Regions from separate parts of the uncultured Sphingobacterium sp. genome, predicted to be linked through region 4. Evidence: riboswitches for the same ligand, from Rfam matches in the RefSeq annotation. Region 4 holds a riboswitch; each other region holds the start of a gene.
The links. Region 4 has a riboswitch for thiamine pyrophosphate ahead of thiM (hydroxyethylthiazole kinase). Riboswitches for the same ligand answer to the same signal wherever they lie in the genome.
Positions count from the first base shown of each region.

Region 1 (3,264 bases), on a different contig from region 4:
TGCAAAGGCATAAGAAGCGTATACATTTGAATGGTCATTTAGCAAATAAGTTGCACCAGCTTTAGGGTTCAAGAAATTAAACTTAGGATGATAATTATAATTTTTCACCTTATCATCATCACCATACATGTGGTAATCTACATTCCGATATTGAATATCGGCCATTAATATCCACTTGTCTAGTTTGTAATCGACCTTTAAGAAATTACTGAAATCATTTTTTTGTGATTTCCCGAAGTAATATTTGTCGTCAAGAAAACCGGTTGATGCATATTGTGCCCAAATCACCTGGCCATAATGTTTTCCTTTGTATTGATTATAAGCTCCACCCCAAGTAATTTCAAGCTGATCATTCGGTCTGTAATTTAGGGCATAGGTCATGCCATAAAAATAATTATCAAGCCATCTCCTACGGACGAGATCTGTTTTTTGTATGGTATCTTTACCAATGATGACGTTAGTCAAACCGTATTTACTTAGTTTATCTCCCGGTCTCATTTCTTCATAGTAACCATAACCTCTTGTATAGTGTAGGGCTGTATTGAGTGTCAATTTGTCGTTCAGGATATTGGTATAATGAAGTTGATGATGTTTCTGCGTATAATTATCTGTTTGATTTTGATACGTATATAGATTATAATTCCGGCCAGCGTTCATGAAACGATCCTTCTCTGCGCCCGAGATTTCGAGTGCATTATCAGCATAGTCATCCATGCGCGATCGATCGCCAGTAATCAATGGTTCAGGAACGCCATTCCAGGCTTGATATGTCTTTTCTTTTCCCCAGAATACAATTCCTTTTAAAATATGTTTCTTGCCATAATAGCCTCCGTCCACATAGAAAGACTGTAAGTCTGAACTACCTCTCTCGATATAACCATCGCTATTGATTCGAGATAATCTGGCATTGAAGGCAAATTTGTCGTTAATTAGTCCGGTACCTACCTTGACTGTATTTTTCCAGGTATTGTAGGAGCCAAATGAATTGTTGAGTTCTGCGTAAGGGGTTTCGACTAAAGTATTGGACTGAATATTTAATGAGGCTCCAAATGATCCGGCACCATTCGTCGAAGTCCCAATACCACGCTGAACTTGGATGCTCTCGGTAGAAGAGGCAAAGTCGGGAAGGTTTACAAAAAATGAACCCATGCTCTCCGCATCATTTAAAGGGATTCCATTTAATGTTACGTTGATTCGTTGATTATCCGATCCCCTGATTGTCATTCCGGTATAACCTATGCCTGCACCGGCATCGGAATTGACCTGCACGGATGGAGTCTGATTTAAAAGGAATGGGATATCCTGGCCGAGGTTGTTACGCGTTATTTCTTCTTTGGAGATGTTTTTAAAGGTTGTAGGAGCATTTCTTTTGGCACGGGTAGATTGAACAAGCACCTCTTCCATTTGAATTGTACTAGGTTCTAACGCTACCGTAAGCTCCAAATTGTCTTTAACATCCACATTTTGGCTCCATGTTTTATATCCAAGAGAAGATACCTGGATCTGGTGCTTACCTGTATTGATACGATATAGTTTAATCAGCCCATTTTTGTCCGATTGGCCAGCAAAGGATGCTTGTCCATCTATAGATATGGAAACATACTGTAAGGGGGTCTGATTGGTATTGTCTACAGCTTTAATTGTCAGATTTTGTTGCGCAATGGCAATTTGGCTTGAAATAGTAGCTAAGGAGCTACAAATCAAAAATTTGATCATGGTAATGTATTTTGTTTGAGTTAAACAAATCATAGCAAGGGGTTACTATGACCGCACTATTTAACTAACCTCTCCCTACGCCAGCATTATCTGGATCAGGTGTACAGAATTTAATCTGTTGGGTATAATCTCAGCCTTTATTTGTGTTCCTGACAAAACAAGGCACCCCTATTCGATGCTGCGAATATATAAATTTAAAATTGAAATGAAGTATAAAGAAGTAATTTATGACAAATGGAAAAGAGCAGATTTGCGGTATTATTTCTTTTTGGTTAAAAATTTGTGCAAATTGTTGTTTTTGGTATTTATTGTTCTTTTTAGGTACCTTGGCATGAATTTTTCTACTAAAGGTATGTATTCATACAGGTCAAAAAATTTTAGTTACTAAATTGATAGTGAGGAGATAAAATGTTAAAATATTTAAGCGCTAATTATATTCTGCCGATTACTTCAATGCCAATAAAAGACGGTATTGTTTCGGTAGATGAGGAGGGGGTAATTCAAGGTATCTATGGCCCAACTTCATTTACACCTTCAGATAAAACGAAGGTTGAGAGATATGAAGGAGTGATAATTCCCGGTTTTATCAATGCACATTGCCACATTGAATTGTCGCATATGAAAGGTATTGTTCCTAAAGGTATGGGGCTCCCGAGCTTTCTCAGTAAGGTGATGACAACGCGGTCGGCATCGATGAAAAAAATAGATGACGCTATGGCCAAAGCCGATCGAGATATGTATGAAAATGGTATTGTCGCAGTTGGAGATCACGCCAACACTGATAATTCTTCAAAATTGAAGGAAGATTCGCAGATATTATATCACACATTTGTGGAGGTGCTCGGGATTGAACCTGAAGAAGCTGACTTTAAGTTAAAGGAGGCTAAATCGTTGACCCAAGAGTTTAGGAATGGGCATGTATCCATTACTCCGCACGCTCCCTATTCTTGTTCGAAGGTCCTTTTTAAAAAATTCAAGAAGATGGTTCCGGAAACAAATATTATCAGTATTCACAATCAAGAAAGTGAAGAGGAGAATAAACTGTTCCGTTATAAAATGGGTGAGTTCTTGGACTTTTATAAAAGTATAGGAAAAAATGCTGATGCGATTAAGGCGCAGGCAAGAAATTCGATTCAGTCTTATCTTCCTTATTTGCCTTATCCAAATAAATTATTGTTGGTTCATAACACCTATACCTCTCTTAAAGATTTGGATTTCGTAGAACGTATGGATCGTGATGTGATGTGGTGTCTCTGTCCAAAGGCCAACCTTTATATTGAGGGAACATTGCCAAAGGTTCAGAATTTTATGAATGCTGGACAGCGTTTAGTAATCGGAACGGACAGTTTAGCTTCAAACGATACATTGTCCATTTTGGAGGAGCTAAAGGTATTGCATGCGCACTTTGAGGATCTGGATTTCTTGCAGACTATTCAATGGGCTACAATCAATGGTGCTATCGCGTTGAACATTGAGGATGAATTTGGCTCCCTTGAAGTGGGTAAAAAACCTGGGATTGTGTTGTTGCAAGGTATGGAACACATGCGC
Region 1 covers NZ_CAXYKD010000032.1:6,822-10,085, forward strand. Annotated here, with positions in the region: gene ACHWSC_RS14720 (TonB-dependent receptor) at 1-1,716, opposite strand, end outside; TPP riboswitch at 1,771-1,896, opposite strand; gene ACHWSC_RS14725 (amidohydrolase family protein) at 2,125-3,264, shown strand, end outside.
Region 1: another riboswitch for thiamine pyrophosphate. It lies ahead of ACHWSC_RS14720 (TonB-dependent receptor); the one in region 4 lies ahead of thiM (hydroxyethylthiazole kinase).

Region 2 (3,264 bases), on a different contig from region 4:
CTGTCAAAGCGATGATCATAAATAGATCTCTTTTCCTTGTGCGATGAATTCCTGCGATTTCTCCTGCATCCCTTGTGCGGCACTATCTCTGATTTCCTGCGTAATTTTCATCGAGCAAAATTTGGGACCGCACATGGAGCAGAAGTGAGCCACTTTGGCCGCATCTGCAGGCAACGTTTCGTCGTGATATTCACGTGCGGTATCTGGATCCAGGGAAAGGTTGAATTGATCTTCCCATCTAAATTCAAATCTCGCTTTACTCAAGGCATTATCACGGTATTGTGCACCCGGATGTCCTTTGGCCAAATCGGCCGCATGGGCAGCTAGTTTATAGGTGATTACACCGTCTTTAACGTCTTTTTTATTTGGTAAGCCCAGATGTTCTTTTGGGGTCACATAGCAAAGCATCGCACATCCATACCAACCGATCATAGCAGCTCCAATGGCTGATGTGATATGGTCATAACCTGGAGCAATATCAGTTGTTAAGGGACCTAAGGTATAAAATGGAGCTTCGTCACAACAAGCCAATTGCTTGTCCATATTCTCTTTGATCAATTGCATAGGAACATGCCCTGGACCTTCGATCATCACCTGAACATCGTGCTTCCAGGCTATTTTGGTGAGTTCGCCCAGTGTTTCGAGCTCAGCAAATTGAGCCGCATCGTTGGCGTCCGCAATGGCTCCTGGACGGAGACCATCGCCAAGTGAAAAAGCAACATCATATCGCTTCATGATCTCACAGATCTCCTCAAAATGGGTATAGAGAAAGTTCTCTTTGTGGTGGAAAAGACACCATTTGGCCATGATAGACCCACCTCTGGAGACAATGCCCGTTACTCGAGAAGCGGTGAGATGGATATAACGAAGCAGTACGCCGGCGTGTATGGTAAAGTACGAAACACCCTGTTCGGCCTGTTCAATCAAGGTATCTTTGAATATTTCCCAGGTAAGGTCCTCGGCCACTCCCTTCACTTTTTCGAGCGCCTGATAGATCGGTACTGTACCGATTGGAACGGGCGAGTTACGGATAATCCATTCGCGGGTTTCGTGAATATTTTTGCCAGTGGATAGGTCCATGATGGTATCGGCTCCCCAACGACAGGCCCATACCGCTTTTTCAACTTCTTCCTCTATACTTGAACTTACGGCGCTATTGCCAATATTGGCATTAATTTTAACAAGAAAGTTGCGCCCGATAATCATGGGTTCACTTTCAGGATGATTGATATTATTAGGGATGATCGCTCTTCCGGCAGCGATTTCCTCACGGACAAATTCTGGTGTAATAGCTTTATTATGTGTTCTAGCACCAAAGTTTTGCCCTTTATGCTGATGATCCATTCCGGGGGTGCTGGCTGTGAGCTGCTCGATACGTTGGTTTTCCCGGATAGCAACGTACTCCATTTCTGGCGTAATGATGCCTTGCTTTGCATAATGTAATTGGGTGACATTCCTGCCGGCAGAGGCTACTTTTGGTTTATGACTATAGGCAAATCGGAGTTCATCCAACGTTGGATCAGAAAGACGTTTTTGTCCATATTCAGAGCTTATGCCAGCCAGCTGTATGACATCCTGACGACCCAAGATCCACTGTTCGCGAAGGCGCGGGAGGCCTTTTCGGATATCGATATGGACCGTATCATCCGTATAAGGTCCAGAAGTATCATAAATTGTTACCGGCGGATTAATTTCTACCTCTCCATTCGTTAATTTGGTTGGACTCAAGGAGATTTGACGCATAGCGACTTGAATAGGAAATAGTTTTCCGGATACGAAAATTTTCTTTGCATTTGGAAAGGGTGATTGCGTAATTGTTTCAGCTGTCATTTTTTTCTGTATTGGGTGAATTACTCGGTTGATTTTTTTGGAATGGCTATCCGCCCTGAGATGCGGTAATTAAGATAATCTGATCGTAAGGTTTAAGTCTTGTCGTAGTCCAGTCCTTTTTGGGGATGACTTTGTTGTTGATGGCTACAGCCACACCCTGAGTTTTGCCAGATAATTCCAAAAGCAACAAGCCTTCAAGTGAAGCAAGTGTGGGGTCGAAAAATCGAATCTGATGGTTTATTGTAAGTTCCATTCCTTAATTTTTTTGGTAAAACTTTAGGAATGGCTACACAAAGGCACAGCAATGCACCTTGTAGACAGCTCACTTTTCCCTACGCCAGTATGATCCGGATCAGGTTCTAAGGGTAAAATCTCAGCCTGCACGAGCAGACACCCCTAAAGTTGCGACTAAGATAAGGTTATTTTTATGAAAGTTGCAAGAAATTTATTTTGCAGACTTAGGCATATTGTGCAGGAAAGTACAGGTCAGTATGTGGGAAATATTTGATATATTAGTTTTTTGAATCAGCTAAAACAATTTAACAACGACCAAGAATAGTATCTTTTAATGCGTAGGATTTTATTGACAACACTGTTGTGTATCGCTAGCAACACTTATGCCCAACCTAAAAACAACTGCAGCGCCGTGCAGTTGACATGCGAACATCTGGTCAATCCATTGGGGATTGATGCAATTCACCCGAGACTTAGCTGGCGACTTCAGGACCAACGTAAAGGTGCGGTACAACAAGCTTATCAGATCCTTTTAGGGCAAGATTCGCTGGCATTGCTGAAAGAGACAAAAGATAGCTGGGATAGTGGCAAACAGTTCAGCTCGGCTATGTTAGTGCCCTATAACGGCGCACAGTTAAAGCCACAGACTAAGTACTACTGGAAGGTTAAAATATGGGATAAGGATGGTGTATCAACACGTTCTGAAATAGCATCTTTCGAAACAGGAATGATGGGACAAAACCTTTGGAAAGGAAAATGGATCAGCGACAATAAGGATATTCATGCGCGGGAAACGCCTTATTTTAGAAGAGAATTTAAGGCAAATAAGCAGATAAAATCTGCCCGCGCGTATATTGCCACAGCGGGATTATATGAACTTTCCATTAATGGCCAGCGCGTTGGCGACCATCGTCTGGATCCAATGTATACACGATTTGACCGCCGCACGTTGTATGTCGTGACGGACGTAACCCAGCAGCTTCAAAAAGGAGAGAACGCTATTGGCGTTGTTTTGGGGAATGGCTGGTATAATCATCAACCAATGGCCGTTTGGAACTTTGATAAAGCACCATGGCGGGCCCGGCCAACATTCTGTTTAGAACTGAAAATTGTTTATACAGATGGAACGACGGAAACCATTGTTTCGGATAAGCAGTGGAAGACTGCTTCGGGGCCAATCACCTATAATAATATTTACAC
Region 2 covers NZ_CAXYKD010000003.1:43,507-46,770, reverse strand. Annotated here, with positions in the region: gene ACHWSC_RS02210 (thiamine phosphate synthase) at 1-19, opposite strand, end outside; gene thiC (phosphomethylpyrimidine synthase ThiC) at 16-1,830, opposite strand; gene thiS (sulfur carrier protein ThiS) at 1,877-2,083, opposite strand; TPP riboswitch at 2,143-2,238, opposite strand; gene ACHWSC_RS02195 (family 78 glycoside hydrolase catalytic domain) at 2,399-3,264, shown strand, end outside.
Region 2: another riboswitch for thiamine pyrophosphate. It lies ahead of thiS (sulfur carrier protein ThiS); the one in region 4 lies ahead of thiM (hydroxyethylthiazole kinase).

Region 3 (3,264 bases), on a different contig from region 4:
AAAAGACTGCCTACCATCAACGAGTATGTCTTCCAGCGAAAAGGAATGCGAAGCTGTAGCCTCCAATCCAAATGTATCCCAGTCGTAATGCACCAGTACATGGTCACGATCCACAAAAAATGATTTTATCAGTGGTTCACCTTTTTCGTCCAACACGGGTTTTCCTGCCTCCTGAATTGCAGCATTTAAGGTAAAATGGGTTAAATGAGGAGCTCCGGTAGCATATCTCCAAAAACCGCGGAGTCGATAATGTTCACCTTCACGTGTAGCTGTACCTGATGCCTGTCCACTGCCGCCAAAACAAACCCGATCCGTTTTGAAAATCTGATCTCCTAAAACCGGATCAATAAAACCGACAAAGAGATTTGCTCCTGAACATAACGTTACTGTCCAGGCTAATCCCCCATCCCAATAAGCCAGGTCAGCCAATAAGTTGAGGCCTTCGGGTAAACTTAACCCCAATCCACCCAATGCAGGTGGAACCCAAATCTTAAACCATTTCCGACGAAAAATCAATTCGAGTTGTCCATCCGACAATGTTTTCTGATGGATTCCCTTAGCCTGATTATCTTTCAGAATAGCAATATCTTCGCTACTGAGTTGCATATCTTTCCTCACTTATTATTCTCCTCCAATTAAAATATCCACTAAATGCCATAACAAATAAAAACAAAGTCAAGCCCGAATAAAGAAATAACCCTTTATGGATCAGTAAAGGAATTGCCATCAGATTACTGATATTCAACAATATCCAATTTTCTATCTTCCGTTTTGCCAATAACCACATCCCTGCCCAAGCTGTACAGGAAACTGCAGAGTCCCAAAGCGGTACATCAGAATCCGTTAAATGTACCAATCCGAAATAAAACAACAGAAAACCGAGAGCGCAGATTCCCCCTACTATCCACCATTCTTTCGGCTCACAATGCGTTATGGGAGCAGCAACATCACTACTATATTTCCAATAGATCCAGCCATAGATGCTCATGATCAAATAATAGAGATGTAGTAATATTTCTGCATATAGTTTCGCATGGAATAATACGTAAACAGAAATTAAGATACCAATAATCCCAAAAATGTAATTGATCGATTTATTTTGCCGGGAAAACCAAACCTGTAAAACACCAAAGGATACCCCTAGCCATTCCGCGATGGTGGCCTGTTGAATCTGTTTTATAAAAGCTTCGAAAATTGTTTCAGAAGTCATCGCCTTGTTTATTATTTCGTGTAATTCATAATAAACCTATGGGAGAAAAACGGACGTTTTTATTGAAATTAAATCCCTACGCCAGCATTACCTGGATCAGGTATATAAAAGCGATTGTACAAGGAGGTACAATCGCTTTTATTGGGTATAATCTCAGCCGAGAATGACCATGGTCATTCCAAGCACCCCATAAGTATATTTTCTGTCGAATTGATTATTCTATATCAATCAATTTCAACGCTTTGTGCGTACGCGTACGCGTTTCTTTACATAGTTGCGCATCATCGTTCAATGATTTCCCGTGTGAAGGAATCATTTCACGTAGTTTTTTACGGTATTCATCTGATTTCGCACGTTCAGGGAAACATCTCTTCAACAGGCTGATCATGATAGCAACTGACGTCGAAGCTCCAGGAGAAGCTCCTAATAGCGCAGCAATAGAACCATCTGCACTAGAAACGACCTCTGTACCAAATTCTAAAATTCCACCTTTCTTTTCATCTTTCTTGATGACCTGAACACGTTGTCCTGCTTTCTCGATAACCCAGTCCTCCAATTTAGCTGTAGGCATAAATTGTTTTAAAGACTCTAGTTTATCTTTTGGTGACTTCATAACTTCAGTAATAAGATACTTCGTCAAAGGTAAGTTGTCAAGTCCGGCTGATAACATCGGGCGGATATTAGACAATTTGATAGAAGCAGGTAAATCGAAGTAAGACCCCTGTTTTAAGAATTTAGTTGAGAAACCTGCATATGGTCCAAACAATAACGCTTGTTTGCCATCAATATAACGTGTATCTAAGTGCGGTACAGACATTGGAGGAGCTCCAACAGAAGCTTTTCCATACACTTTCGCATGATGTGTATTAATAATCTCTTCATTTACACAACGTAGCCATTGGCCCCCTACAGGAAATCCGCCATAGCCTTTCGCTTCTGGTATTCCAGATTTTTCCAACAACAACAACGAGTGGCCACCGGCCCCAATAAATACAAACTTTGCTTTTATTTCTCTCTTTGTTCCTGTCTTTAAATCTTTGACCTCCACTTCCCAACGGCCATCGTCTTCACGTTCGATGTCGATTACTTCATGGTTTAAGGAGATCGAAATATTTTCTTTATTTTCAAGATTAGCGATCAAATCACGTGTCAACGACCCAAAATTAACATCAGTGCCCAGATCCATTTTTGTCGCAGCGATTTTTTCATCGGCCTCGCGTCCTTCCATCATCAATGGAATCCACGATTTCAACAATGCCGTATCTTCGGTATACTCCATCCCTTTGAACAAGTTTTGGGTCGTCAATGTTTCCCATCTTGTCTTTAGGAATTTAGCATCTTTTTCACCAAAAACCGCACTCATGTGTGGAATACTACGGATAAAATTTTCAGGTTGGGCAATAATGCCTTTATCAACGAGGTAGGACCAAAATTGCTTAGACACTTCAAATTGCTCAGCAATTTTAACTGCTTTATCAATCTTTACAGAACCATCTTTCTGTTCGGGGGTATAATTTAACTCGCATAAGGCAGAGTGACCCGTGCCAGCATTATTCCAAGCGTCAGAACTTTCAGCAGCCACAACATCCAAACGCTCAAGAATTTCAATATTAACGTCTGGGCTTAATTCATTGATTAGAGTACCCAAAGTAGCACTCATAATACCGGCGCCGATCAGAACAACGTCAACTTCTTTATTTGATTTTTTGCTCATGTTTTTGTGATTGATGCAAATTTAATATAGTTTTTGGTAAACGTCCAAGTCTTTTGTCAAAAAACTGTACTTTTTAGAACCACTTATTCAAAAATACCATTGATTTATTAAAATAATCCTAAGTGAGCGATCGCTTACCGTAAAATTCTAAAATTGTTTCCTGAAAACACTCCCCCACTCCAAGATAAACACAAGGTCAGCACACAATGTTTTTCTATTTTAAACCGTTATTTATCGAAAGATTTTGTGTTATAATATAGTTTTAACATTTTTGCAGAACATCGAAAGGCAATAGTGTACACAATAGCTAAAAAACAAGATCATTTATTCGCTAATACGA
Region 3 covers NZ_CAXYKD010000048.1:184,130-187,393, reverse strand. Annotated here, with positions in the region: gene ACHWSC_RS22515 (acyl-CoA dehydrogenase) at 1-606, opposite strand, end outside; gene pnuC (nicotinamide riboside transporter PnuC) at 593-1,210, opposite strand; TPP riboswitch at 1,266-1,410, opposite strand; gene ACHWSC_RS22505 (malate:quinone oxidoreductase) at 1,425-2,924, opposite strand.
Region 3: another riboswitch for thiamine pyrophosphate. It lies ahead of pnuC (nicotinamide riboside transporter PnuC); the one in region 4 lies ahead of thiM (hydroxyethylthiazole kinase).

Region 4 (3,264 bases):
GCAAATTCCGCTCTTCCTCTTTATTACAGTCAGCGTAAGAATAAATGTGACGGCACTTATGTAATGCAGCAGTTTTCGGACGAAAATGCGGTGCAATCCGGTGCAATTATGACGACGGTATATGAAGAAGGCAAAGAGATCACATCGAACAATCTTTCCGGGGGAAATAATTATTACAACAAAAGATGCTATAATCAATTCGGACTTATCGACTCCATACAGTACCTTCGCAATAGTAAGTGGAGCAGCAGTACAATTTACCGGTATCTCCCAAATGCCATTATTTCCTACGATCCTACATTCGAATCGGCGATGATTTATCACTTGAACAGTAAACTCCAGGTTATAAAAAGTGAATCCATTCATTTTGTCTATCAACGGAGAGACTGGACCATTTACAGTTATGATCAACAGAATCGAATTACTGAAGAGATTTCGGGCAGAAATGATCAAAGAGAAAGTCGCGTCCGCTATCAGTATGATAGTCCGCAAACAAGTGACTACACACTACGCCAAACCTTCGATCAAAGCGATCGACTGACAGCCGAAATCAAGCGATCGTACCGAGCCAACGAAACGATTGATGAGTTTTATTATGAGGGTGTATTACAACAAAAATCTATTGTAAAAGATCTCGGAAACTGTGCCTACGAAAGCTTGATCTATAACAAGGAGGGAAAGTTAACAGCGAAATACATACAGGCAAAGAAAACCAACTAAACGAACTGAAAAACTGCACTAAGCTCAGACAATAAGATTCGTGATTTTGATAAAAAAATATTCGACGAAATTCGGCAAAAAACATATTTCTGCACTAATTTTGATAGCGATACATAAACGTCAAATTGAGAAAAAGAAAACTGATCAGTCAACGTCATCCCATACTCTATTTTATTGCAGTATGGGCGAGAAGAGTGCAGCGCAAAGCCGTTTGGCTATTTGATAATAAGAAATACAGCACAGCTAAATCAACTGAAAAACTTCCCTTTCGTATTAAAAAGCATCAGTCTGTCTTATTAAAAAAACTGGGCGAAAATAATATGCAATTGCAGATTAACAAAGTTACCAACCTGAAAATTGCAGCAGCACAGATTAATAGCATTCTGATCAGACCGAAGGAAACCTTTTCATTTTGTAAACTCGTTGGACTACCCACTGTAAAAAAAGGATATCTGCCCGGCATGGAGTTATCCTTTGGTGAAGCAAGAGCGGGTATTGGCGGTGGAATCTGTCAAATATCCAACCTCATCCATTGGCTTGTTATCCATAGCCCACTCACCGTCAATGAACGTTATCACCACTCTTTTGATCCATTTCCGGACGATGGCCGTGTTTTGCCATTCGGTAGTGGAGCTACCGTCTTTTATAATTATCGCGACTATCAATTCACCAACAACACGCCTTACACCTTTCAAATAAATCTCTGGTTCACAGACAAATGTTTAGAGGGCGAATTAAGAATTGATCAAGAACTGGATTTCGCGTACCATGTCGTTGAAAAAGAACATCAATTTCTTAAAATAGACAATCAGTTCTTTCGGAAAAATGAGATTTGGCGCGAGAAGTTTTTAAAGTTTCAGGGTGGAAAGATTTTGGAAACCGAACTTTTGACCAAAAATTTTGCCCGGGTTACCTATACACCCGTTGAATACATTGAAATTAGTGCCGATCAAAATCCGGCCGATTAATTCAACAAGCTAATGATCGAAAAATGACGGATATGAAATGTCCTCTTTTTTGTTTAAGTTTGGTCTGGCTTTGGGGGTATTCTGTATAGAATTGAGATAGTCCCTTTGAACCTGATTCGGTTTATACCGGCGTAGGGAAAAGCAAAAATCCACTGTACAGTATACTCCTTTACTGCACAGGCTATTGCTCTTCTTCCCTCCAAGGCCACACAGTATATCTTAGCATATGTAAAAAAATGGAAGATTCAATTATCAATTTATTAGAGCAGCTGAGGGTCGAAAAACCCCTTGTACACAACATCACAAACCTAGTCGTGATGAACAATACTGCCAACGCACTTTTAGCCTTAGGAGCGTCCCCTGTGATGGTACACAGCCCATTAGAAGTACGCGAGGTTGTCGATATTGCACAAGCTCTTGTCATTAATATCGGCACCTTGAGTGAAGATACTGCCGAAGCTATGCTGGTTGCTACCGAACATGCCAATACCATTGGACGGCCATGGGTACTTGATCCTGTTGGTGCTGGGATATCAGCATTCCGCAATGATTTATTATCCAATCTACTGGATCTCAAACCCACGGTTATTCGTGGAAATGCTTCAGAAATCATGACGCTGTACAATTTCAACCAACCGAACACAAAAGGAGTCGACAGCACGACAGCGAGTAAAGATGCCCTCCGATTTGGCCAATTATTGCAAGAGCAAACCGGCTCCATTATCTGTATTTCTGGAGAAGTAGACTATATCCTTTCACAGCAATACCGGGTTGAAGTTTTTAATGGCAACCCTTTAATGACACAGGTAACTGGACTTGGCTGTAGCGCTACTGCGCTTATTGGTGCATTTCTAGGTGTTACAGACCAATATTTTGAAGCAGCTGTTGCCGGTGTATCCATTTTGAGCTTAGCGGGAGAACTCGCTGCCCAAACAGCAGCTGGACCGGGTACCCTGCAATTGAATCTCTATGATGAACTCTATCAGCTCAATGCAGAACGTCTAAAATCAAAGCTCAAGATCAAACGCTATGCGCATTAATCCGCTTTTTCCCTACCCTTTATATTTGGTGATTTCTGAGCGGGACTGTTATCCTCAAAATTGGCTCAATGTTGCCGAAGAAGCCATTATTGGTGGAGTCGATCTTATACAATTGCGCGAAAAAGCTGACGATCCGGCCACATTTTTGAATAAAGCCATCCGTTTGAAAAAACTGACCGATCATTATGGTATTCCGCTCGTGATCAATGATGCCGTAGCAATCGCTGCCCAAATCGAGGCATGGGGGATACATGTGGGTCAAAATGATTTGCAGCCGCTCGCTATTCGCGAAAAATATGGTGATAAATTAACCATAGGCTGGTCCATAGAAGACATGCAACAACTGGAAAGTCAACAAATGTACGCCGTCGACCACCTTGGTGTAAGCCCCATTTTTTCTACGAAAACAAAAGTGGATACGGTTACTGAATGGGGAATTGCGGGTTTAAAACAACTTCGGAGTAGGACGGAAAAACCATTGATCGCTATCGGAAGGATGAATTTACAAACAGCAGAAGAGACCTGGAATGCCGGTG
Region 4 covers NZ_CAXYKD010000029.1:65,057-68,320, forward strand. Annotated here, with positions in the region: gene ACHWSC_RS12955 (hypothetical protein) at 1-720, shown strand, start outside; gene ACHWSC_RS12960 (VanW family protein) at 846-1,688, shown strand; TPP riboswitch at 1,751-1,843, shown strand; gene thiM (hydroxyethylthiazole kinase) at 1,925-2,728, shown strand; gene thiE (thiamine phosphate synthase) at 2,718-3,264, shown strand, end outside.